Regions from separate parts of the Bradyrhizobium sp. MI1.11 genome, predicted to be linked through region 4. Evidence: riboswitches for the same ligand, from Rfam matches in the RefSeq annotation. Region 4 holds a riboswitch; each other region holds the start of a gene.
What was found. A riboswitch is a leader RNA that binds a small molecule or an ion and turns the genes downstream of it on or off. The one in region 4 is predicted to bind cobalamin.
Positions count from the first base shown of each region.

Region 1: it holds a riboswitch for cobalamin, as region 4 does, so the genes downstream of both, AC0L30_RS04650 (DUF1636 domain-containing protein) here and metE (5-methyltetrahydropteroyltriglutamate--homocysteine S-methyltransferase) in region 4, are expected to answer to the same signal.
Region 2: it holds a riboswitch for cobalamin, as region 4 does, so the genes downstream of both, AC0L30_RS04565 (TonB-dependent receptor) here and metE (5-methyltetrahydropteroyltriglutamate--homocysteine S-methyltransferase) in region 4, are expected to answer to the same signal.
Region 3: it holds a riboswitch for cobalamin, as region 4 does, so the genes downstream of both, AC0L30_RS04585 (energy-coupling factor ABC transporter permease) here and metE (5-methyltetrahydropteroyltriglutamate--homocysteine S-methyltransferase) in region 4, are expected to answer to the same signal.

Region 1 covers NZ_JBVVPM010000003.1:237,758-243,127, forward strand. Annotated here, with positions in the region: gene cobN (cobaltochelatase subunit CobN) at 1-1,286, opposite strand, end outside; gene cobW (cobalamin biosynthesis protein CobW) at 1,286-2,335, opposite strand; gene AC0L30_RS04650 (DUF1636 domain-containing protein) at 2,332-2,715, opposite strand; cobalamin riboswitch at 2,811-3,028, opposite strand; gene cobO (cob(I)yrinic acid a,c-diamide adenosyltransferase) at 3,069-3,704, shown strand; gene AC0L30_RS04660 (cobyric acid synthase) at 3,715-5,163, shown strand; gene cobD (threonine-phosphate decarboxylase CobD) at 5,152-5,370, opposite strand, start outside.
Region 2 covers NZ_JBVVPM010000003.1:220,012-225,381, forward strand. Annotated here, with positions in the region: gene AC0L30_RS04560 (PepSY domain-containing protein) at 1-1,269, opposite strand, end outside; gene AC0L30_RS04565 (TonB-dependent receptor) at 1,281-3,638, opposite strand; cobalamin riboswitch at 3,756-3,957, opposite strand; gene AC0L30_RS04570 (histidine phosphatase family protein) at 4,029-4,601, shown strand; gene cobT (nicotinate-nucleotide--dimethylbenzimidazole phosphoribosyltransferase) at 4,602-5,370, opposite strand, start outside.
Region 3 covers NZ_JBVVPM010000003.1:225,591-230,960, reverse strand. Annotated here, with positions in the region: gene cbiE (precorrin-6y C5,15-methyltransferase (decarboxylating) subunit CbiE) at 1-322, shown strand, start outside; gene AC0L30_RS04605 (cobalamin biosynthesis protein) at 319-687, shown strand; gene cobM (precorrin-4 C(11)-methyltransferase) at 684-1,466, shown strand; gene AC0L30_RS04595 (cobyrinate a,c-diamide synthase) at 1,466-2,776, shown strand; gene cobA (uroporphyrinogen-III C-methyltransferase) at 2,773-3,504, shown strand; cobalamin riboswitch at 3,550-3,769, shown strand; gene AC0L30_RS04585 (energy-coupling factor ABC transporter permease) at 3,807-4,484, shown strand; gene cobF (precorrin-6A synthase (deacetylating)) at 4,531-5,280, shown strand; gene cobT (nicotinate-nucleotide--dimethylbenzimidazole phosphoribosyltransferase) at 5,296-5,370, shown strand, end outside.
Region 4 covers NZ_JBVVPM010000023.1:58,412-63,781, forward strand. Annotated here, with positions in the region: gene metE (5-methyltetrahydropteroyltriglutamate--homocysteine S-methyltransferase) at 186-2,501, opposite strand; cobalamin riboswitch at 2,601-2,800, opposite strand; gene AC0L30_RS22645 (4Fe-4S binding protein) at 3,532-3,735, opposite strand; gene AC0L30_RS22650 (EAL domain-containing response regulator) at 4,319-5,370, opposite strand, start outside.

The sequences.
Region 1 (5,370 bases), on a different contig from region 4:
GTCTGCTTGAGCAGCGTCTCACCGAGCGCATGGACCGGATCGACATCGAAGCCGGTCTCCGCGAGGTCGGACGCCAAAGCCTCGACCGAGGCCAACGCATCGAGCCCCACCGCATGCGCGATCTGATGCGGGCGGCCCGGATAGTTCGAGAGCACGAGTGCCATCCGCTTTTCGGCGGCCGGCTTCTCCGCAAGGCGCTGCCAGGCCGCAACGCGCGCGGCCACGGCCTTCACGCGCTCCTCGTCGGGCCTGTGTGCCAGATGCGAAAATTGCAAATCGGGATCGCGCATCGCGGCCGATTTGAAGCTCACCACGCCCGCAAACAGGCGGCCATCGACCTCGGGCAGCACCACATGCATCGCGAGGTCGCCGGGCGACAGGCCGCGGAGCGAGCTCGCCCAGTCCTCGCGCCGTGCCGTGGAGAGCGCGACCTGGAACACCGGGCAGGATGCGGCGTCGAACGGCGTCGTGCCGTCGTCGCTCATCGCCGAGAACGCCGTCGCATTGACGATCGCGGCCGGAGGATTTTGCGCAAGATGCACCCGCAACCAATCCGCAACGCCTGGAGCCTTCAGCGAGGTGACGAAGACGCCGTGCGCGTCGAACCCCTTCTCGCGCAGCGCCGCGATCAGGGCATCGACCGGGCCAGTGTCCGCGGCGGTGAGATAGGAGCGATAGAAGATCACCAGTGCGTGCGGCTTCCCTTCGCGGGCCTGCGGCGTCGCCATGACACCGCGCGCCGGATCGTAAAAGCCCATCTCCGGCACGGTCATCTCGCCGATAATAGGTCCCGCATAGAGGCCCGAAGCCAACGCAAGCTGCGCGATTGCGGCTTGCGACGCGACAGGGCCACCGGTGTCGCAGAGCACCTTGAGCCGCCGCAATGTCGAGACCGGCAGGGTCGAATAGGCATCCAGCCGCGTGTCATCGCGGCCGTCGGCCGGCAGCACGGCCAGCACGATGCCGCGCTGCTTCGCGAGTTGCTGCAGGGCCGCGAGCCCATATGGCCAATAGGATTCCCCACCGATCAGACGCACGAGGATGCCGCGCGCCTGCGCAAGCGTGCGCTCGATATAGGTGTCGACCGAGAGCGGATGACGCAGTTCGGCGAGATTGACGAGGCGTAGCGACGGCAGGCTGTCGCGACCACGGCGCCAACCGGCCGCGAACGCCGCTAGATCGGAATCCGAATACGAGAGCACCACGAGATCGGCCGGGTCCTGGCCGATGTCCCTTGGTATCGCGGTCTCCTCGAGACCGCGGCTCTCGCGGAAGACGACGTGCATCAGATACCAGATCCTGAAAGACCAAGTCCCGCCTTGATTGCGGCCTCGTCGATATCGCCGTGCTCGCCGATCACGACGAGCTTTGACTGCCTCGCACCCGCGCCCCAGGGCTTGTCGAACTGGTGGCGCACGCGCTCGCCGACCGCTTGCAGCAAGAGGCGCATCGGCTTGCCTTCCATCGCGATGTAACCCTTGACGCGCAGCACATTCTGCTCGCGCGCCAGCCGCTGAACGGATGCAACCAGCGCGTCGATATCGGTGACCTCGGGAAGATCGATCACGACCGACGCAAAATCGTCGTGCTCATGATCCTCCTCGCCGTCGTGATGCGAGGGACGCGCGGCGAGATCGTTCTCGGCGGCAGCACCGAGGCCGAGGATGAGGCGCGCGTCGATGGCGCCGTCGGTGATCGCCAGCATCGGCACGCGGCGCGGCATCTCGGCGGTGATCGCCGCTTTGGCGGCTTCGAGCCCTGCCGCGCCCGCAAGATCCGCCTTGGTCAGCAGCACGATGTCGGCGCAGGCGATCTGGTCCTCGAACACTTCCGACAGCGGCGTCTCATGGTCGAGATTCTCGTCCGCCGCACGCTGCGCCTCGACGGCGTCAGGATCGGGCGCGAAACGGCCGGCGGCGACAGCTTCGGCGTCGGCGAGCGCGATCACACCATCGACCGTGATCCGCGAACGGATCTCCGGCCAGTCGAACGCCTTCAACAGCGGCTTGGGCAGCGCCAGGCCCGAGGTCTCGATCAGGATATGATCGGGGCGCACCGGGCGCGACAGCAGCTTCTCCATGGTCGGAATGAAATCGTCGGCGACGGTGCAGCAGATGCAGCCATTGGCGAGCTCGATGATGTTCTCTTCCGGGCAATTCGCATCGGCGCAGGATTTCAGAATCTCGCCATCGACGCCCTCGCTGCCGAACTCGTTGACGAGCACCGCGAGCTTCTTGCCGTTGGCATTGGCAAGCAGATGCTGGATCAGCGTGGTCTTGCCGGAGCCGAGAAAGCCCGTGACGACCGTGACCGGGACTTTTGCGAGCGAATTCATTCGGCGGCCTCCGGCACGACGGCCAAGGTGGGAATGGGGGGAATGCGGGCAAGCGATTGCTTGCGGAAGATCTCCGGGCGGCTGCGCCAGGGCACGAGGCCGTCGGGCGCGGCCGCATAGGCCGCGGCGCCCGCGACCACGTCGCTCGCATTCGCATCCGACAGACGGCCATAAACATAGGACCAGCGGCCGGGCGCGCTGAGCGCGACCGAGCAACCCTGGTTGCACGCAGACAGGCATTCGACGGGAACCACGCTGACGCCGTCGGGCACGCCGGCCTCGAGGATCGCACCATGGAGGCGCTTACCCGGCGTCGTCTCGCCCTCGCCAAGCGTCTGGCCGGCGCGGCAGGTGATGCAGACATGAAGTGTGACGGTCATCGCTTCTTCCAGAATAAACAGCGGGAAGCGATGAGGCCCACGAACCGTTCTTGCGAAGGTCCGTTTCCCCGTCGCGGAACACCCCGTCCGCCGGTCCAAAATCGTCCGCGCTGGCAGGTCTCCCGGCTTCCGGAGCAGGGTTTCCCCTTCGATCCCCGCCTTCCCGATCCCCTAGGGGTCAGTGGCTTCGGGCATCTCTCCGGTCACGGTCGCGGGGGCGGCTGCATTTTGGAACCAAATCTTGCCGATTCGGACCCTATCGCATTCCCTCTTCGCCTGTCGTAGGACAGGAACCAACGCCGGGTCACCATTTGCCCCCGACCGCCTCTTGTCAAGCCGAAGGACCCCGTCCGATGACGTCCGAACCGGATACCCAGACGGCCGACGAAACCGACGCCCGTCACGCCTCGAAAATGGCGAAGAAGAAGGTCGCCCGCGACAAGATCATGGCGACCAAGAGCGGCGAAAAGGGCCTCATCATCGTCCACACCGGCGCCGGCAAGGGCAAGTCGTCCTCGGCCTTCGGCATGATCGTCCGCTGCGTCGCCCATGGCTTCCCCTGCGCGGTCGTGCAGTTCATCAAGGGCGCCTGGGACACCGGCGAGCGCCGCATGCTCACCGGTCATTTCGGCGACCTCTGCCAATTCCACGCCATGGGCGAGGGTTTTACCTGGGAAACGCAGGACCGCGCCCGCGATATCGCAGCCGCGCGCGCCGGCTGGGAAAAGGCCAAGGAGCTGATCCTCGACCAGAATCTCCGCATGGTCGTGCTCGACGAGATCAACATCGCGCTGCGCTACGACTATCTCGACATCGCCGAAGTCGTCGATTTCCTGGTGACCTCGAAGCCACCGATGACGCATGTCGTGCTCACCGGGCGCAACGCCAAGGACGAGCTGATCGAGATCGCCGATCTCGTCACCGAGATGACGCTGATCAAGCATCCCTTCCGCTCCGGCATCAAGGCGCAAGCCGGCGTCGAGTTCTAAGAAACTCGCGATGGCGCGCGCATTGATGATCCAGGGGGCCGGCTCGGACGTGGGCAAGTCGCTCATCGTCGCCGGTCTCGCGCGCGCCTTTGTGCGACGCGGCCTGCGCGTGCTCCCGTTCAAGCCGCAGAACATGTCGAACAATGCTGCCGTCACGGTCGACGGCGGCGAGATCGGTCGCGCGCAGGCGCTCCAGGCGCTCGCCGCCGGCGTCGAGCCGCACACCGACATGAACCCGGTGCTGCTCAAGCCCGAGACCGATGTCGGCGCGCAGGTGATCGTGCAAGGAAAACGCATCGCGACCGCGCGTGCGCGTGAATATGCGGCGATGAAGCCGTCATTGATGGGCGCCGTGCTGGAGAGCTTCGAGCGGCTGAAGGCGCGCGCCGATCTCGTGCTGGTGGAAGGCGCCGGCAGCCCGGCCGAGGTGAACCTGCGCAAGGCCGACATCGCCAATATGGGTTTTGCGCGCAAGGCTGGCGTGCCGGTCGTGCTGGTCGGCGATATCGACCGCGGCGGTGTCATCGCGCAACTCGTCGGCATCAAGGCGGTGATCGACCCGGATGATGCCGCGATGATCCAGGGTTTTGTCATCAACAAGTTCCGCGGCGATCCCACGCTGTTCGACGACGGCTATAAGCTGATTGAAGAAAAGACCGCATGGCGCGGCTTTGGCGTGCTGCCCTGGTTCGCGCGCGCCGGCGAGCTGCCGGCTGAGGATGCGCTGGGCCTGAGCGATGCGCGCAAGCCGGGCCAATGCAAGATCGCCTGTCTCGCGCTGTCGCGGATCGCCAATTTCGACGATCTCGATCCGCTCAAGCTCGAGCCTGGCGTCGATCTCGTGATGGTGCGGCCGGGCGAGGCAATTCCCGGCGACGTCAGGCTCGTCATCATTCCCGGTTCGAAATCTACGCGCGGCGACCTCGCCTTTCTGCGCGCGCAGGGCTGGGACATCGATCTCCTGGCGCACTACCGCAGAGGCGGCCATGTGCTCGGCCTCTGCGGCGGCTATCAGATGCTCGGACGTAGCGTCGCTGATCCCGAGGGGATCGAGGGACCCGCGGGCGATACACCGGGTCTCGGACTTCTGGACGTCGAGACGGTGATGACCCCGCAGAAGACGCTGACGCGTGTCGCGGCCGTGCATGCCGCGACGGATCAGCCGATCGAGGCCTACGAAATCCACATCGGCCGCACCGATGGGCCGGATCGCACGCGGCCATTCGCAAGGCTGAACGGCGAACTGGAAGGCGCGATCTCACGCGACGGACGCGTGCAGGGCAGCTATCTGCACGGCCTGTTCACGTCGGATGATTTCCGCAAGGCGTTCTTGGCGAAGCTCGACATTCCCGCAGGCAACGAGCCCTATCACGCCAGGGTCGAGAGTGCGCTCGATGCGCTTGCCGATCACATCGAGCAACATCTCGACGTCGACGGCCTGCTCGCGCTAGCGCGCTAGCGCCTCGGCCAGGCGCGTCCATTCGGAGTCGCCGCCCGGAAGCCCGAGGCGCAGCCATGTCGGCTCCCGCGCGAACACGCGCGACCAGATATGGCGACGCGCCAGTCTCTCCTGCGCCGCAAGCGCGTCAGGCGTCTCGTAGAGACGAAACAGCTGCGTGCCGCCAACGAGCGTCCAGCCTTGCGACCGCACCATGCCGTCGAGGCG
Region 2 (5,370 bases), on a different contig from region 4:
ATAAGCCCGCCGCGACGAATCCAGCCTTTGCAGCAAATTGCCGTCGGCGCCGTCGATGTCGAACCAGAGGTCGCCGCAGTAGGAGCGGTAGACCGGGGCGCCAGGGACGGTGGACTGCGCGGGATAGTTGTCGTTGTCGGCAAGTACGGACGGTACGCCGCAGCCGGCTGCGAGGCGCGCCGTCAGCCCCTGGACCTCGTGGACATCCAGAGATCCCGTTGGTCCGTCGCGCGGCGCATCCCCTGCCTTGATCAAGGTCTGCGCGGCAAGATCCGTGCGATCCCGCCGATAGAGAGTGCCGTTGAAGGCAAACCATTCGATCTCGTGGACCGACGGCGATACGGGCTGGCGATCGAGCGATCGGGCCGCCGTCCAGTTCGGTGGGGCGTTCATCACGCTGGATTCAGTCGAGGTCAATTGCCCACGCGAGAACAGCCGTCCGTGATCCATGGAGAGCCAGCCACTGAAAATCCAGCTCAGCACGAAGACCATCGCCGCGAGGCCGATGAGATGATGCAGCGCATGCCAGCCACGATAGGACGACCCGATCAGACCGCCCCGAGGTTTGATCCGCGCAAGCCCGAGCACAGCGCCAAGCAAAGCTGCGATCAGGGCCAGCAGCGACAAGGTCCAGACCACGCGATCCCACAGCGACCAGTTGCTTCGCAGGATCGTTGGATAGATCCAGTGCAGCACGCTCCCGACGAGATTCCATCCGCGCTCGCTGCGCGTCGTATCCAGGACGATCTCGCCGGTGAGCGAGGAGACATAGACCTCCGTTCCGGCGGCGTCGCCCAGGCCAACCCGAAACAAGGGCCGGTGGCGGTCGAAGCCGTTCGGCACGCTCCATTGGTCATAGTCCGAGCGCGCAACGATCGCGGCACGCGCGGCATCCAGCCCACGGCTGCGGGCGTGGTCTCGCGCGATGGCCAGCGCGACCTCGGAAAACGCGACCGAGGCGCCGACCCCGTCGGAGGCGCGGACTGCGCCCGCGCGCGACGGCCCCGCGACGACATAGACCGGTCCATCACTGCGCTGGATCAGGCGAACGCGCGTCGCATCCGCAATCCCGCTCGCGGCAACGGCATCGGCGACCGCAAGCCCCGTCTCCGCGCTAGCCAACGGCACGAGCCCGGCAAAGCGTTCCGCTTCCGTCAGGGACGGAAACGGAACGAAGTGCATCACGATTCCCGTCGCGAACCACATCGCGAACAGCAGGCAGAACGCGATCCCGAGCCATCGATGCAGCAGGACGATCGCGCGCATCATCGATCAGCGTCCTACCATTTGAACGCGGCCGAGATCTCGTAGGTGCGCGGCGCGCCCAGCAGGATCTGGTCGGGATAGAATGGATCGCCCCAGATCGCGTAACGCTTGTCGGCGATGTTGCGCACCCGGAAGGTCAGGCGGGCCTGCTCGACGGCGTTGAACACGGTCTTGGGGATGTCGACGAAAGCGTAGACGTCCGCAACAGTGTAGGCCTTCAGCGTCACGGTGTTGGCATCGGTGTTGTAGCGGTCGCCGACATGGCGGCCGGTGATACCGAACTCGACCGCCCAGGGCGTGAAGAACCGGTATGACGCGCCGGCATTGGCGACGACGCGTGGCACGTTCGGCGGCGTGTTGCCGGAGAACGAGCCGCCGACAAAATTGTAGTCGGCGTAGCGCGCATCGACATAGGCGATGTTGCCCCAGAGACGCAGAGGCTCGATCGGACGCACCGAGGCGGCCAGCTCGACGCCCTTCGACTCCTGCCGTCCGGCCAGGTTGAGCTGCATGCCGCCTGCCGCGGCATAGACGTTCTTGCGCAGGATGTCGTAGGCCGAGAACGACCATTCCGCCCGGTTGTCCCAGAACAGGTGCTTGACACCAGTCTCGTAGGTGCGCGCGGTGGTCAGGTTGAGCGGATCGGTCGGATTGAGCAGGAAGATGTTGTTGGCCGCGATGTCGGCGCCGGTCGCATATTGGCTGAAGAAGGTCAGGCCCGGAACCGCTTCCCACGTGTAACCGATGCGCCCCGTCGTCGGGACCCAGGATTGCGAGAACGGGAAGTTCGCCTTCTCCAGACCGAACTTGTCGGTCGAATTACGGTCGAGCCCGATATGCTCGACGCGCAGGCCGCCAACCAGCGCGAAGCTGCGCGTGAGCTTCAGCCGGTCCTCGAATGACAGCGCCTCATTATCGATGCGCGCAGTCTGCTGCTGAATAGTGAGCAGGCCGTAGTACCCGCGAGGCGGATCGACCAGCGGAACGGAATCGCCGGGGAAATTTGCGGCGCCCGGCCTCACGAAATCAAGGTAGCTTGAGGACAGCGTCGTGACCAAACGGTTGTCAAAGCCGGCGATATTCGCATCCCAGATCAAGTCGGTGACGTTGCCGACCAAGCGTTGGCTGTGCGCGACGTAGAAACGCTCGCGATCCACCATGTTGGTACCGGAATTGAACGCCTCGACCTCATTGTTGAACCACGTGCGCTCGGCGCCGTAGCCATAGGCCTGACTCTTCAGCGTCAGGTCTGGCGCGAGCTTCAGCTCGAAACCGCCGCGCAACCAAACCTCCTGCGCGACGTTCCTGTTGTCGAGGACGTTGTAGTTGGTGTTGAAGGTGCGGTCATCGATCGTGACCGCACCGAGATTGGTTTTGTTATAGTTCGAGACGTAATTGCCGGAAACAATCCCCGTCGTCGCATGCGAGCCGCTGAAGGCGATCGGCGCCAGCGGCGCGCCCCAATAGGCTTTCGAGCGGTCCTCGCGGTACTCGATCGCGCCCCAGACTTTGAGGCTATCGGAGATGCGGTAGTTGAGCTGGCCCGAGACGTCGAGCGTCTTGGTGTTGGTGTCGTCGGCAAAGCCGTTGAGCGAGGAACGGCTGACGTCAAAGCGATAATCGAGCCCCTGCACATTGGTGCTGCCGCCCGAGCCGTAATGCGCGCGGAACGAGTTCAGCGAATCCCAGGAGAAATCCGCCTCGTTCCGGATCGGACCGGTGTGCGGCTGCTTGGTGACGAAGTTGATCGCGCCGCCGGCGGCGCCCTCGCCCGACATCAGTGACGCCGGCCCCTTCAGGAATTCGACAGCTTCCAGATTGGCCGTGTCGGTGATCCGCGAGGTCATGTTCTGCGGACCGATCTTGATGCCGTTGTAGAGCGTGTTGATTTGGCTGTTGGTGAAACCGCGCATCGAGAAAGCCGAAGGCTCGGCCGGATTGTCGCCGGCTGTGACGCCAACCGCTCCCTGCGCGACGTCGGACACGGTGCGGTAGCCCTGCTCACGCATGGTTGCGGCCGAGATCACCTCCACGGTCGCGGGCGTTTCGCGCACGGTCAGGCCGAGGCGAGAGGCGCTTTCGGGGACTGCATTGGTGTTGAGCGGCGTCTGTGCTGCCGCGGTCGGCACGACGGGCTTGGGCGCTACAGATGCAGCCGCCGGCCGGCGCGCAGCTGCGCGGCGTGGGCCCTGCGCCTCCCGCGCGTCGGGCCTGGCCGGCTTGCGGGATTGGGCGGGCGTTACCTCGACCGGCGGCAGAGGTTCGCGGGTCTGCTGCGCCAAGGCCGCTGGCGTGTCGATGGCGACAAAGGATGTCAGCGCGGCGGATGCGAGCAGGAACGCGCGCGGTCGTACGATACGAACAGGAGACACGGTTGTGGACCTCGGTATGACGTCAGTGGCACGTCACAGCGAACCAAGGTCCCATCTTCCGGCTTGTCAGCCTTCCGATGAAGCCGAATGTCTGTACTCCCCGACCGACATCTTCGCGTGTGACCACGGCTGACGGCAGGTCTCCTGGCTCGCGGGTCAATACCTTGTGTCGCCTTCCCGGGACCGAGACACCCAGTGGCACGTGACGCAAGATTCGCCGCTTACAGTTGCGGGGGCAGCCACGGCATTGGGGACAATGTCCCCGCACCGCATTCCCTTTTCATCCCCTCTCAGGGAAACCGTCGCGAGCATCTAGGATTACGATCAAGACAGAGTCAATGTGCCAGTTGCGGCGTTATTGCCACAGCGACCAATTCCTTGGAGATAAGCATGGAGGGCGAGACCTTCCTCTGGGTGATACGGCACGCGCCCGTCGATGGGGTCGCCGGGACGATCCATGCAGCCGACGCCCCGGCCGATCTCGGTGATCGCGCGCAGCTGGAGGCGCTGCGGCAGCGCTTGCCGCGGGACGCCGCGAGCTATGCGAGCCCGTCGCGTCGCACGGTCGAAACGGCCCGCGCGCTGGGGCTCGAGCTGCTGCAGCTGGACGAATTCAGCGAGCAGAATTTTGGCGACTGGACCGGTCGTCGGCATGACGAGCTCGCCGCGACCGGTGGCGAAGCCTATGCACGGTTCTGGAGCGATCCGGCGCGCGGACGGCCGCCGGGCGGCGAAAGCTTTGAGGAACAGGTCGCGCGCGTCCGGCTGGGTCTGTCAAAGATCAGCACCGGGGCCGCAACGCTCGTCGTGCATTCCGGCACGATCCGCGCGGCGCTGTGCATCGCGCTGGATCTGACGCCACAAGCGGCCCTGCGCTTTGTGATCGATCCGCTGTCGCTGACCCGGATCGACCGGCTCGCGACCGGCTGGCGCGTCCTCTCGGTCAATCAGCGGATGATTTGATCAGGCCGGACGATCAGGCACATTGGCCTGCGCAAAGGTCGCCATCCCGTTGTGGAGCGCACAGGCCGACCGCACCAGCGGCAGCGCGATGGCAGCGCCCGATCCTTCGCCGAGCCTGAGATCGAGGCTGATCAGCGGCTGCACATTCAGCGCGCGAAGCACCAGCCGATGCCCCTGCTCCGCGGACTGGTGCGAGGCCAGCAGGAACGGCCGGCACGAGGGATTGAGCCGCGCCGCCGCAAGTGCCGCGACCGATACGATGAAGCCGTCGATCAACACGGGGATGCGGCCCTGTGCAGCCGCGATAATGGCACCGCAGATGGCCGCAATCTCGAGGCCGCCGACGGCGCACAGGATCTTTTCGGGCGACGCGCCCGTAATGCCATGACGTGCGATCGCGGCGTCGATCACCCGCGCCTTGTGCACACGGCCGGCCGCGTCGATGCCGGTGCCGCTGCCCGCGATCTCTTCCGCGCTCACGCCGAGCAAGGCGGCCGCGATCGCCGCCGATGTCGTGGTGTTGCCGATGCCCATCTCGCCGAAGATCAGAAGATCGGGCTGCCCGGCCTGCGCGCGCGTCACCGCACGTCGGCCGGATTCGAAGGCGAATGCCAGCTCTGTGGAGGTGAGCGCAGCTTCGACGCTGAAATCGCGCGTGCCGCTGCGCGGCTTGTCGGTCACGATTCCAGCCATCTCCTCCTGCGCCAGCGTGCCGGCGTCGACGACCTCCAGGCTGGAGCCCAGCTCACGCGCCAGCACCGAGATCGCG
Region 3 (5,370 bases), on a different contig from region 4:
GGCGTTCGGGTTGGCGCATCGGATCACAGTCATCGCGGGAAAGGCGCCTGAAGCCCTTGCTGCGCTGGACGGGCCTGACGCCGTGTTTATCGGCGGCGGGCTCGACATCGCGATGTTCGACGCCGTCTGGTCGCGGCTCGCATCCGGAACGCGATTGGTTGCCCATGCAGTGACGCTGGAGACGGAAGCGCTGCTGGGTGAGCTGCACCAGCGCCACGGCGGCGACTTGATCCGGGTCGAGCTTGCGCATGCCACTCCGCTCGGGCGCTACCGGTCCTGGGAGGCGGTGCGGCCCGTGGTGCAATGGAGTGCGGTCCGATGAAGGTCGCCGGGCTCGGATTCAAAAAGGATGTCACGCTGGCCTCGCTGCGCGAGGCGCTTCTGGCGGCCGGCGGTCCCGAAGGCCTCGCAGCATTGGCAACGGTCAGCGACAGGGCCGACGCGGAGGTGTTGAAGCAGCTCGCGCGCGAATGCGGCGTGCCGATCAAGGCGGTCGCCGCCGAAATGCTGGCCGGCATCGACACGCCGACCCAATCAAAACTCGTTGCCGAAAAATTCGGGACGGGATCGGTCGCCGAAGCGGCGGCTCTCGCGGTGGCTGGACCTCGCGCGCGATTGATTGCGACGCGGGTGGTCTCGCAGGATCGCACCGCGACCGCGGCGATCGCGGAGGGAGACGGCGCATGACGGTGCATTTCATCGGGGCGGGGCCGGGCGCCCCTGACTTGCTGACATTGCGCGGCCGCGACCTGATCGCCGTCTGTCCGGTTTGCCTCTATGCCGGCTCGCTGGTGCCCGAAGGCGTGCTGGCGCATTGCCCGCCCGGTGCGCGGATCGTCAACACCGCGCCGCTGTCGCTCGAGGAGATCGTCGCGGAGATCGCCGCCGCACATGCTGATGGCAAGGACGTTGCGCGGCTGCATTCCGGTGATCTCTCGATCTGGTCGGCGATGGGTGAGCAGCTTCGCCGCCTGCGCACGCTCGACATTCCCTACACGGTGACGCCTGGTGTTCCCTCCTTCTCGGCCGCCGCGGCTGCGCTGGAGGCCGAGTTGACGCTGCCCGGCCTTGCCCAGACGGTGATTTTGACGCGCACGCCGGGCCGCGCCAGCGCGATGCCGGAAGGCGAGAACCTCGCCGCCTTCGCCGCCACCGGCGCGGTGCTCGCCATCCATCTGTCGATCCATCTGCTCGACAAGGTCGTCGCCGAGCTGACGCCGCATTACGGCGCGGATTGCCCGGTCGCGATTGTCTGGCGTGCGAGCTGGCCCGACCAGCGCATCGTCCGCGCCACGCTCGCAACACTCGACGCTGCTGTCGGCAGCGAGATGGAGCGCACCGCATTGATCCTGGTGGGCAAGACGCTGGGCTCGGCGGATTTCTCCGAGAGCCGTCTCTATGCCGCCGATTACGACCGCCGCTACCGGCCGGTCGGCGCCGAGCCGCGCTTTCCGGAGGTGTCGTGATGGCAGCAGGGCTCGTCATCTCCGCCCCGGCCTCCGGCGTCGGCAAGACGACGCTGACGCTGGCGCTCGCCCGCGCCTGGCGCAACAGCGGATTGCGGGTGCAGTGCTTCAAGAGCGGCCCCGATTACATCGATCCCGCGTTTCATGCAGCCGCTACGGGACGCGCCTCGGTCAACGTCGACAGCTGGGCGATGGATCGCGGGACAATCTCGCATCTCGTCAGCCGCGGCATTGACGCCGATGTCGTGCTGGCCGAAGGCTCGATGGGTCTGTTCGACGGCGTCGCCGCGCGCGGCGTCTGCGGCACCGGAGCGACCGCCGACATTGCAGAGATGCTGGACTGGCCGGTGCTGCTGGTGATCGATCCCTCGGGACAGGCACAGACGGCGGCGGCGATCGCCGCAGGCCTTCGCGATTACCGCGCGGGTGTTCGCCTCGCAGGCGTCGTGCTCAATCGCGTTGCGAGTCCACGCCACGAAGCCCTCGTGCGCCGTGCGCTGCTGGATGTCGGCATCGCCGTGTTCGGTGCGCTGCCGCGACACGCCGAGATCAGCCTGCCGAAGCGGCATCTCGGGCTGGTGCAGGCCGAGGAGCAGGCGGAAATCGGCAAGCTGATCGACGAGGCCGCGCGCTTTGTCGCCGAGCATGTCGATCTCGACGCAGTGCTGTGTTCGGCCGCCACCTGGTCCCCGCAACCTGCCGCGAGCGGCGTCAACGTGACGCCGCCCGGTCAGCGCATTGCGTTGGCCCGTGACGCCGCGTTCTCCTTCGTCTATCCGCATATGCTGGAAGCGTGGCGCGCGGCGGGTGCGGAGATATCGACATTCTCGCCGCTGGCTGATGAGGACCCTGATCCGGGCGCCGATGTGTGCTGGCTGCCGGGCGGCTATCCCGAGCTGCACGCCGGCAAGATCGCGGCCAATGCGCGCTTCCGCAGCGGATTGCGCGCATTCGCCGAAACGCGCCCGGTGCACGGGGAGTGCGGAGGCTATATGGTGCTGGGCACCGCTTTGACCGACGCCGACGGCATCAGCCACGAGATGACGGGCCTGCTCGGCCTGGAAACAAGCTTTGCCAAGCGCCGCATGCATCTGGGCTATCGCCTCGCCGAGCTCACAGCGCCGATGCCGGGGCATCGGGCGGGTGCACGCCTGCGTGGCCATGAATTCCACTATTCGACGATCCTCGCGCAGCCCGACACGCCGCTGGCGGTCGTGCACGACGCGACAGGCGCCGTCATCGCCGAGACCGGCTCGCGCCGGGGACAAGCCACCGGCACGTTCTTCCATCTGATCGCGGAGGACCGGTGAGCGGTTTTGTCTCCTTCGTCTCCGCCGGCCCCGGCGATCCCGAGCTGCTCACGCTCAAGGGTGCCGCGCGGCTGCGCGAGGCCGACGTCGTGCTCTATGATGATCTTGCTTCGGGCGAGATCCTCGATCTGGCCCGGCCCGGCGCCAATCTCGTCGCGGTGGGAAAGCGGGCGGGACGGGCCTCGACCAAGCAGCACCATGTCAACCGCTTGCTGGTCGACTATGCCGCATCAGGCGCGCGCGTGGTGCGATTGAAGTCGGGCGATGCCGGCATCTTTGGCCGGCTCGAGGAGGAGCTCGAGACGCTGCGCGAAGCGGGCATCGGCTTCGAGATCATTCCCGGCATCACCTCGGCCTGTGTGGCTGCGGCCCAGGCCGGCATTCCGCTGACCCGGCGTCACACCTCCCGCCGCGTGCAGTTCGTGACCGGGGCGGACGTCACCGGCGAGCTGCCGCCAGATCTCAATTGGGTGGCGCTGGCCGATCCGGAGGCGACGACCGTGGTCTATATGGGCCGGCGGACGTTCCCGGCGCTTGTCGTCAAATTGATCGAGCACGGCCTCTCCCCAACCACTCCGGCGGTGTTTGCCGAATCGCTCGGCCGTCCCGATGAGCGGTTGGTCCGCACCACCATTTCGGAACTTGCCGAGCAACTTGCGCGGGGCGGGGCGGCCTCGACGGCGGCCGTGATCCTGTTCGGCGCGCTGGCGGGGGATTATCCGTCATGACCGCCTCGTCCGCCCTTCGCCCCTTGACGCCCGGCCGGCGAAAGGGGCACACAGGAGAGGCATGGTGCTCGACGCGGCGCAAAGCGCCGGAGCATAATCGGGAATGGGGATGGGCGGACCCAGTTGCGGCGCTCAAAACCCCAGCCGCCCCCGCGACTGTAAGCGGTGAGGGACTTCGATCAGCCACTGGGCCGCAAGGCCCGGGAAGGCCGGAGACTCCCAGTGAACCGCGAGCCAGGAGACCGGCCGTGCACGTTTTGAGGCCAAGGCCGTCGGGTGTGACGGCAAGAAGGATCTGAGCCATGCATATCGAACCCGGACTAGTCTCGGACGCCAAGCTCGTGCTGAGTTACGCAACCGGCATCGCCGTCGGCGGTGTTGCCTTGAAGCTCGCGGTCGAGACCGTGCGCGAGCAGGGCATCACGTCGTTCGCGGCGCGGACGCTCGCCACCACGGGACTCGTGTTTATCTTCTTCGAGATCCTGCCGCACTTCCCCGTCGGCGTCTCCGAGGTGCACTTCATCCTCGGCTCGACCTTGTTCCTGCTGTTTGGCGCTGCGCCTGCGGCCTTCGGCCTCGCGTTCGGCCTGCTGTTCCAGGGCATCTTCTTCGAGCCGCCCGACCTGCCGCAATATGGCATGAACGTCACCACGCTGCTGGTGCCGCTGTTCGGAATCCAGGCGATCGCCACGCGGATCATTGCGCGCAACACGGCCTATGTCGATCTGAAGTATCGCCAGGCGCTGGCGCTTTCGACGACCTATCAGGCGGGCGTCATCGCCTGGGTGGCGTTCTGGGCGGTCTATGGCGCCGGTTTTGGCGCGACCAACCTCGTCAACATCGCGACCTTCGCGGCGTCCTATGCGCTGGTCATCGTGATCGAGCCGCTCGCCGATGTCGGCGTGCTGGCGCTGGCGAAGTCGTTGCGCGGCGTCACCGCGCCCGGCCTCGTCACCCCGCGTTTGCACAACGCGGCTTAAGTGACAAGCGAACGGGCGGCCGTCATGGCCGCCCTTCGCAGGCACGATGCTCACGCTCTCCCTGATAGGCATCGGTTGCGGCGATCCCGAGCAGCTCACGCGCGCCGCGATTACTGCCATCAACGCGGCTGATCTCGTCCTGATCCCGCGCAAGGGGACGGCCAAGTCCGATCTCGCCGATCTCAGGCGGACGATCTGCGCCGATGTGCTCGCCAGCGACACGACGCGCATTGCCGAGTTCGATCTGCCCGTCCGCGACGCCGCTGAAGCGGACTATCGCAAGGGCGTGGACGATTGGCACGATGCCGTGGCCGCTGCCTGGTCGCAGACGATCGCAGATCATCTCGAAGGCGAGGGCAATGTCGCGCTATTGATCTGGGGCGATCCCTCGCTTTATGATTCCTCGCTGCGCATCGCGCGGCGGCTCGATCCCTTGCCTGACATCAGGGTCGTTCCCGGCATCACCTCGATCCAGGCGCTGTGCGCGGCGCATGCGCTGCCGCTCAACGATATCGGCGAGCCATTTCTGGTCACGACCGGCCGTCGCTTGCGCGATGGCGGCTGGCCGCAAGGTGTCGATACAGTGGTGGTGATGCTCGACGGCGGCACGGCGTTCCAGTCGCTTGATCCGGAAGGCCTGCACATCTGGTGGGGCGCCTATCTCGGCATGGCCGATCAGATCGTCATGTCCGGCGCGCTGGCCGAGATCGGCCTGCGTATCGTCGCGGTGCGGCAAGAGGCGCGCGAACGGCACGGCTGGATCATGGACAGTTACATCCTCAAGCGCAGGTCGTGAGGCAAGCGAGGCAGCATGCTCCCCGAATGGATCACCCAACAATGCCCTGATATTTCGGCAGTCCATCGCGACGCGGCAGTGGCGCGACAG
Region 4 (5,370 bases):
GATCGGTATGACCGGCATGCTGTCGTCCGCCGGATTCGAGCTTGTCGCCGGGTGTATGCGATCACCTCCGCCGAAGCAGACCGGCATTCGCAAGCGCTGGAAGGTTTAGGAAGCTCGCAAGATATCGCGACCTCCCAAAGCGCGTGCATCTTATTCACAATACGTTGGTGACGCGCTCCGTACGATCATGCCTCACCCCGCAACTCGCGTGCGGCGGCCACCATATTGACGAGCGCGGGACGCACCTCCTCCCATCTTCGAGTTTTCAGTCCGCAGTCGGGATTGATCCAGAGCTGCCGATCGGAAACCCGCTGCCGCGCCAACACAATCAGCTGCTTGATCTCGGCTGCTGCGGGAATGCGCGGTGAATGAATGTCATAGACGCCTGGCCCGATTTCATTAGGATATTTGTAGCTCTTGAAAGCGTCGAGCAATTCCATTTTGGAGCGCGACGCCTCGATTGAAATGACGTCGGCATCCATTGCTGCGATCGCATCGATGATTTCGTTGAACTCGGAATAGCACATGTGCGTATGGATCTGAGTTCCGTCAGCGACAGCGGAGGAGCAAACGCGGAAACTGTCCACTGCCCAATCGAGATAGTCCTTCCACTGCGATTTGCGCAGCGGCAATCCCTCCCGCAACGCAGCCTCGTCGATCTGGATCATGGTCGCTCCAGCCGCCTCAAGGTCGATGACTTCGTCTCGGATCGCGAGAGCGATCTGTCGGCATGTCTCGCTCCGCGGGATGTCGTCACGGACAAACGACCAGTTCAGGATCGTCACCGGTCCGGTCAGCATAGCCTTGACGGGTTTTTTGGTCAGAGACTGCGCATGTCGCCACCATTTAACGGTCATGGGCTTCGGGCGGGAGACATCTCCAAACAGGATAGGAGGGCGAACGCACCGCGAGCCATAAGACTGAACCCAGCCGTGCTTGGTGAATGCGAAACCCAACAGCTGCTCGCCAAAGTATTGAACCATGTCATTGCGCTCGAACTCACCGTGTACGAGCACGTCCAGGCCGATATCTTCCTGCCAATGCACGGTATGGGCTGTCTCCGCTTTCAGAAGCTGCTCGTACTGCGTGTCATTCAGCGCTCCCCGCGCATGAGCTGCACGCGCATTGCGGACGTCCGCCGTTTGCGGGAAGGATCCGATGGTTGTGGTTGGAAACATCGGCAATGCGAAGGCGACGCGCTGGACGTCGGCGCGCTGGGTGAACGCACTGCGACGGCGGCGCATGCTATCGTCGATCGCGGCCATTCGTCCGGCGACGTTCGCACTGTGGATCTTCGGCGATGTTTCGCGGGTGACGGATGCATCCTCTGAGAGCGTGAGTTCATCGGCCACGTCGGCAGCAAGGCCAGCCAGCGCTTTGCCCAATATCGAAAGTTCCTTGATCTTCTGCACTGAGAACGCCAACCACGTCTTCAGATTGGGATCGAGATCGATCTCTAGCTCAATGTCGGTCGGAACATGAAGCAGCGAGCAGGAGGGGGCAATCTGAACACGGTCCCTGCCCAGTTTTTTGACCATAGGAGCAAGTTGGTCGAGTAGCGCCGGCAGATTAGAGCGCCACACGTTGCGACCATCAACGACGCCGAGCGAGACCACGAGATCTCTACGGGCTCTGGCGACAATCGCGTCCAACTGGTCAGGTGCACGAACCAGGTCGACATGAAGCCCGGCAACGGGCAAGGCCAATACTGTTTCAAGATTGTCGCCGACAGCCCCGAAGTATGTGGCCAGCATGATTTTAAGGGCCGGCACGGCCTTAGCGAAATGAGCATAGGCCCGGCGGACAGCCGCCCGAGATGCTTTGTCGACGTCCATCACTAGGCATGGCTCGTCGAGCTGAACCCATTCAGCGCCGCGCGCGGCTAGTTCGCGGAGAACATCGACGTAGACGGGGAGGAGTCGATCAAGCAGCGACAGCGGATTGAATGCGGGATTTACGCTTTTGCCGAGCTTCAGGAAAGTGACTGGGCCCACTAGGACGGGCCGCGTCTGATAACCGAGGCTTCTTGCCTCCTCATATTCCTCGATCGGCTTCCGAGAGGCATACCTAAAGATCTGATCCTGGTGAAATTCCGGCACCATGTAGTGGTAGTTCGTATCGAACCACTTCGTCATCTCCTGTGCGGCTACGCCGGGCCCATGCTGAGCGTGACCACCGTCCTGAGCGCCACGCGCCATGGTGAAGTAGGTTTTGAGCGACACAGGACCTTCGGTCCAGCCGTAAACGTCGGGAATGGCGCCGACCATTAGGCTGGTATCGAGCACATGGTCGTAGAGCGAGAAGTCATTCGAAGGAATGACGGTCGCACCGCGGGATTTCTGCCGTGCCCAATTAGCGGCACGAAGTCCACTCCCCGCCTCGAGGAGCTCGGCTTCGCTGGACTTTCCCGCCCAGTAGCTCTCGAGCGCGAATTTGAGTTCGCGTCGTGGGCCGATGCGTGACGTCCCCAGTGTTGCAACGGGAAGCGAAAGGATAGACATAGCTTAGACCCCATGTTGGGGCAAAGGCCACGGCGGACGCAGACAGCGAACATCGCCTGAGCGACAACTGCTTGGCGCACACCGGGACGCCCCGCCCGTGGACGATATCTTGTCGAGGCAGGTCTCCTGGCTCACGGGTCGTTGCTGCTGTCCGGCCTTCCCGAAGCCGCATGGCGTCAGTGACTTCATTGGACAGCGGCTCGCCGCTTACAGTTGCGGGGGCAGCGCCGGCATTGCACCGGCTTCCCTCTTAGCTCCGGATCAAACGAAATCCGGAGACCGCGACGGCTTGAATTATGCGCACGAGGATCGATGCGTCAACCTACCGATTCTCGCTGCGATATTGCCCAAGCGATTACGAGCGCACTAGGCGGGCACGACGGTCTTGCTCGCGGCCTGGTGAACACGCCCGGATCTGTGGAGGCTCCGCTTGTGAAATGCATTCGCTCCTTGCTCGCGTAACGGTGAGCTCCACCACCGGAACGAACCCGGGCCGCTTTCGGTATCTGTGTGATCGCGAGGAGGCGGCTTTTTCCGTCGGCAACTTTTCGAACCTGCGCGTCAGGAAGGTGCGATCATCCTGGGCCGGCATCCGTTTGGCCACAGCCCATAAGGCTCCCTAGAAATTTCGAAAGCCGGATCGCTCCAGGACCGCACGGATGATCAGGTCGGCTCCTTGGTGTTCGGCGGGCCCGCGACCAGGCACGAGGTCGTCCGCCTCCGTGAGGTTGGTCAAGACGATCTTCTCGGTGCACTAGGTGTTCACGTGCTGAGCGACTTTTGCGCCGGCTTCGATGCGTCCGTGGCCGCTCGACGCCGGTCTGCCTCGCCTTGTCCTTGTTCGTGACAAATTCGACGGTGTCCTCCGACAGAGCCCTTTGAGGGGGTCCTCGGAGTCGCTCAGCGCCTTAAGCTCATAACGATGTTAATCGACCTCGATGCGCCCCATGCGGTCGTGGTCTCCTCAAGGCCCCACATCTACAACTTCGTTCGCGAAATCGAGCGATGAGGCCTTTTGGTCGCGGGCTGCCTATCCTGTCTTGGACGGGACACAGGTGTCAGGGACCGGACAGACCACCGCGCATTGCGGTGTGTCGCAATGGCCCTCGCACTCCGTACATTTTTTGGCATCGATAACGTAAATGTCGCGCTTCAGACTGATCGCCGCGTTGGGACACTCGAACTCACATGCGCCACAAACGGTGCATTGCGAAGCGACGATCTTGTAAGCCATGCCTTCCGACTCCTTAGGCGAGCGATGCCATGCGCGATCCCTTTCAAATGCCGTGCCAAACGCAGACGCGCTCAATGTTGGGCAATTTGCCCAATTCGGCTGTCCCGGGTCTGAGACCATGTTGCATCTGCGACAGCAACAGGTCGCTTCAATTTCAGGCTACGAGCCGTCTGGCCCTCTTGCGAGAGTCAGTCGCGACTTGACGCTGGAAGCGTCCGTCGGTTTGCTTGGCACGTCAGCGCGGGGGCAAGCGAGGCTGACGCTTCCTCAACCGGCGGCGACAAAAAACCGCCAGCGGACGCAGGTCTACGTCGGATCTCGGCAAACCTCCGGTCACACACCCCGACTGGAGGTTTGTGCAAGCCTCGCTCATGGCTGCAACGCTAGCTGCGCGGAGGACTCGCTGGAGGCTTGCCAAAACGGGCTTGTCGTATAACAAGCTTCGGAGGGAAACATGAAGTGGCGGCGGGACGAGCGACACTGGCCTTGCAGACCGACTGAATTGCACTCAGCCTCATGCCTGGTGCCGAGTAGGCATGGCGGTGCTCGTGAGCGTCACTTGGCCGCACTCAGCCACTCGCAACTATTTTGGACGAGCTGGAGCGGGGTTGAAAGATGACTGTGCAAATTGCTTCAGTGGCATGGCTTTTCCGAACAGATGGCCCTGCGCAAGGTCGAAGCCGAGTTCGGCCACAGCGATTAGGTCGGCCTGGCTCTCCACACCTTCGGCGACGGTGCGCACATTGTACTCTTTGGCTAGATCAACGATATGGCGGCACACCCTTCGCTTGAGGGGCCCATTCGCGCAGCCGCCTACGAACTGACGATCCACTTTCAATTTCACGAACGGGAATTTTGTCATCCCCATCAGCTGCGGCCAATTGGCACCGACATTGTCGATTGCAAGGCCAATGTTGTGAAAGCGAACCTCACGCGCAACCTCGACCAGGAGATCTAGGTTCTGGATCGCTTCAACGCTCTCGATTTCAATCGTCAAACCGCCGAAAGCGGCGTGCGACGGCATGCGCCGACAGAGATCGCGTACCGCCTGCGGGTCAATCAGGAATGCTGCCGGGAGATTGATGGAGAGATCGATCGAAGTTTGCTGCTCCAGAAGATACTGCCAATCCTTGATCGCGCGGTCGATCACGAACTGCGACAAGTTCCTAAAATGCGGATCGTGAGGTTCCGGGATGAAATAGGCCGGTGGAACAACGCCCCAGGTCGGGTGCCGCATTCGCACATGCGCCTCGGCGCCGCGGCGGCTAAGGGTACACGCGTCAAACTTCGGCTCATACCAGAGCTCAAGCCAGCCAGCGTGTAAGGCTTCTCCGACATGGACCGCGGGACGGGGCGCCGGCTCTCTTGGCAAGAGCATGCCGATCCGATCGCGCAACGTCTCGGCTGCAAACGGCGCCCTGAGCGGCGGCAGCATAGCAAGTCCATATTCACTACCGACCTGCTGCACTGCCGCCATGATGATCGACTCGCGCGCCCCGAACGCCAGCACTCGGCCTGCAAATTCTTCGCGTACCAGTATCTCGAGCAATCGTCCAGGCTCGATGCGGTCCGAGCCAATGCCGAGCAGGATCAGATCAGGGAACTCCGTGCGGAGTACGTGCGGCAACTCGTCAG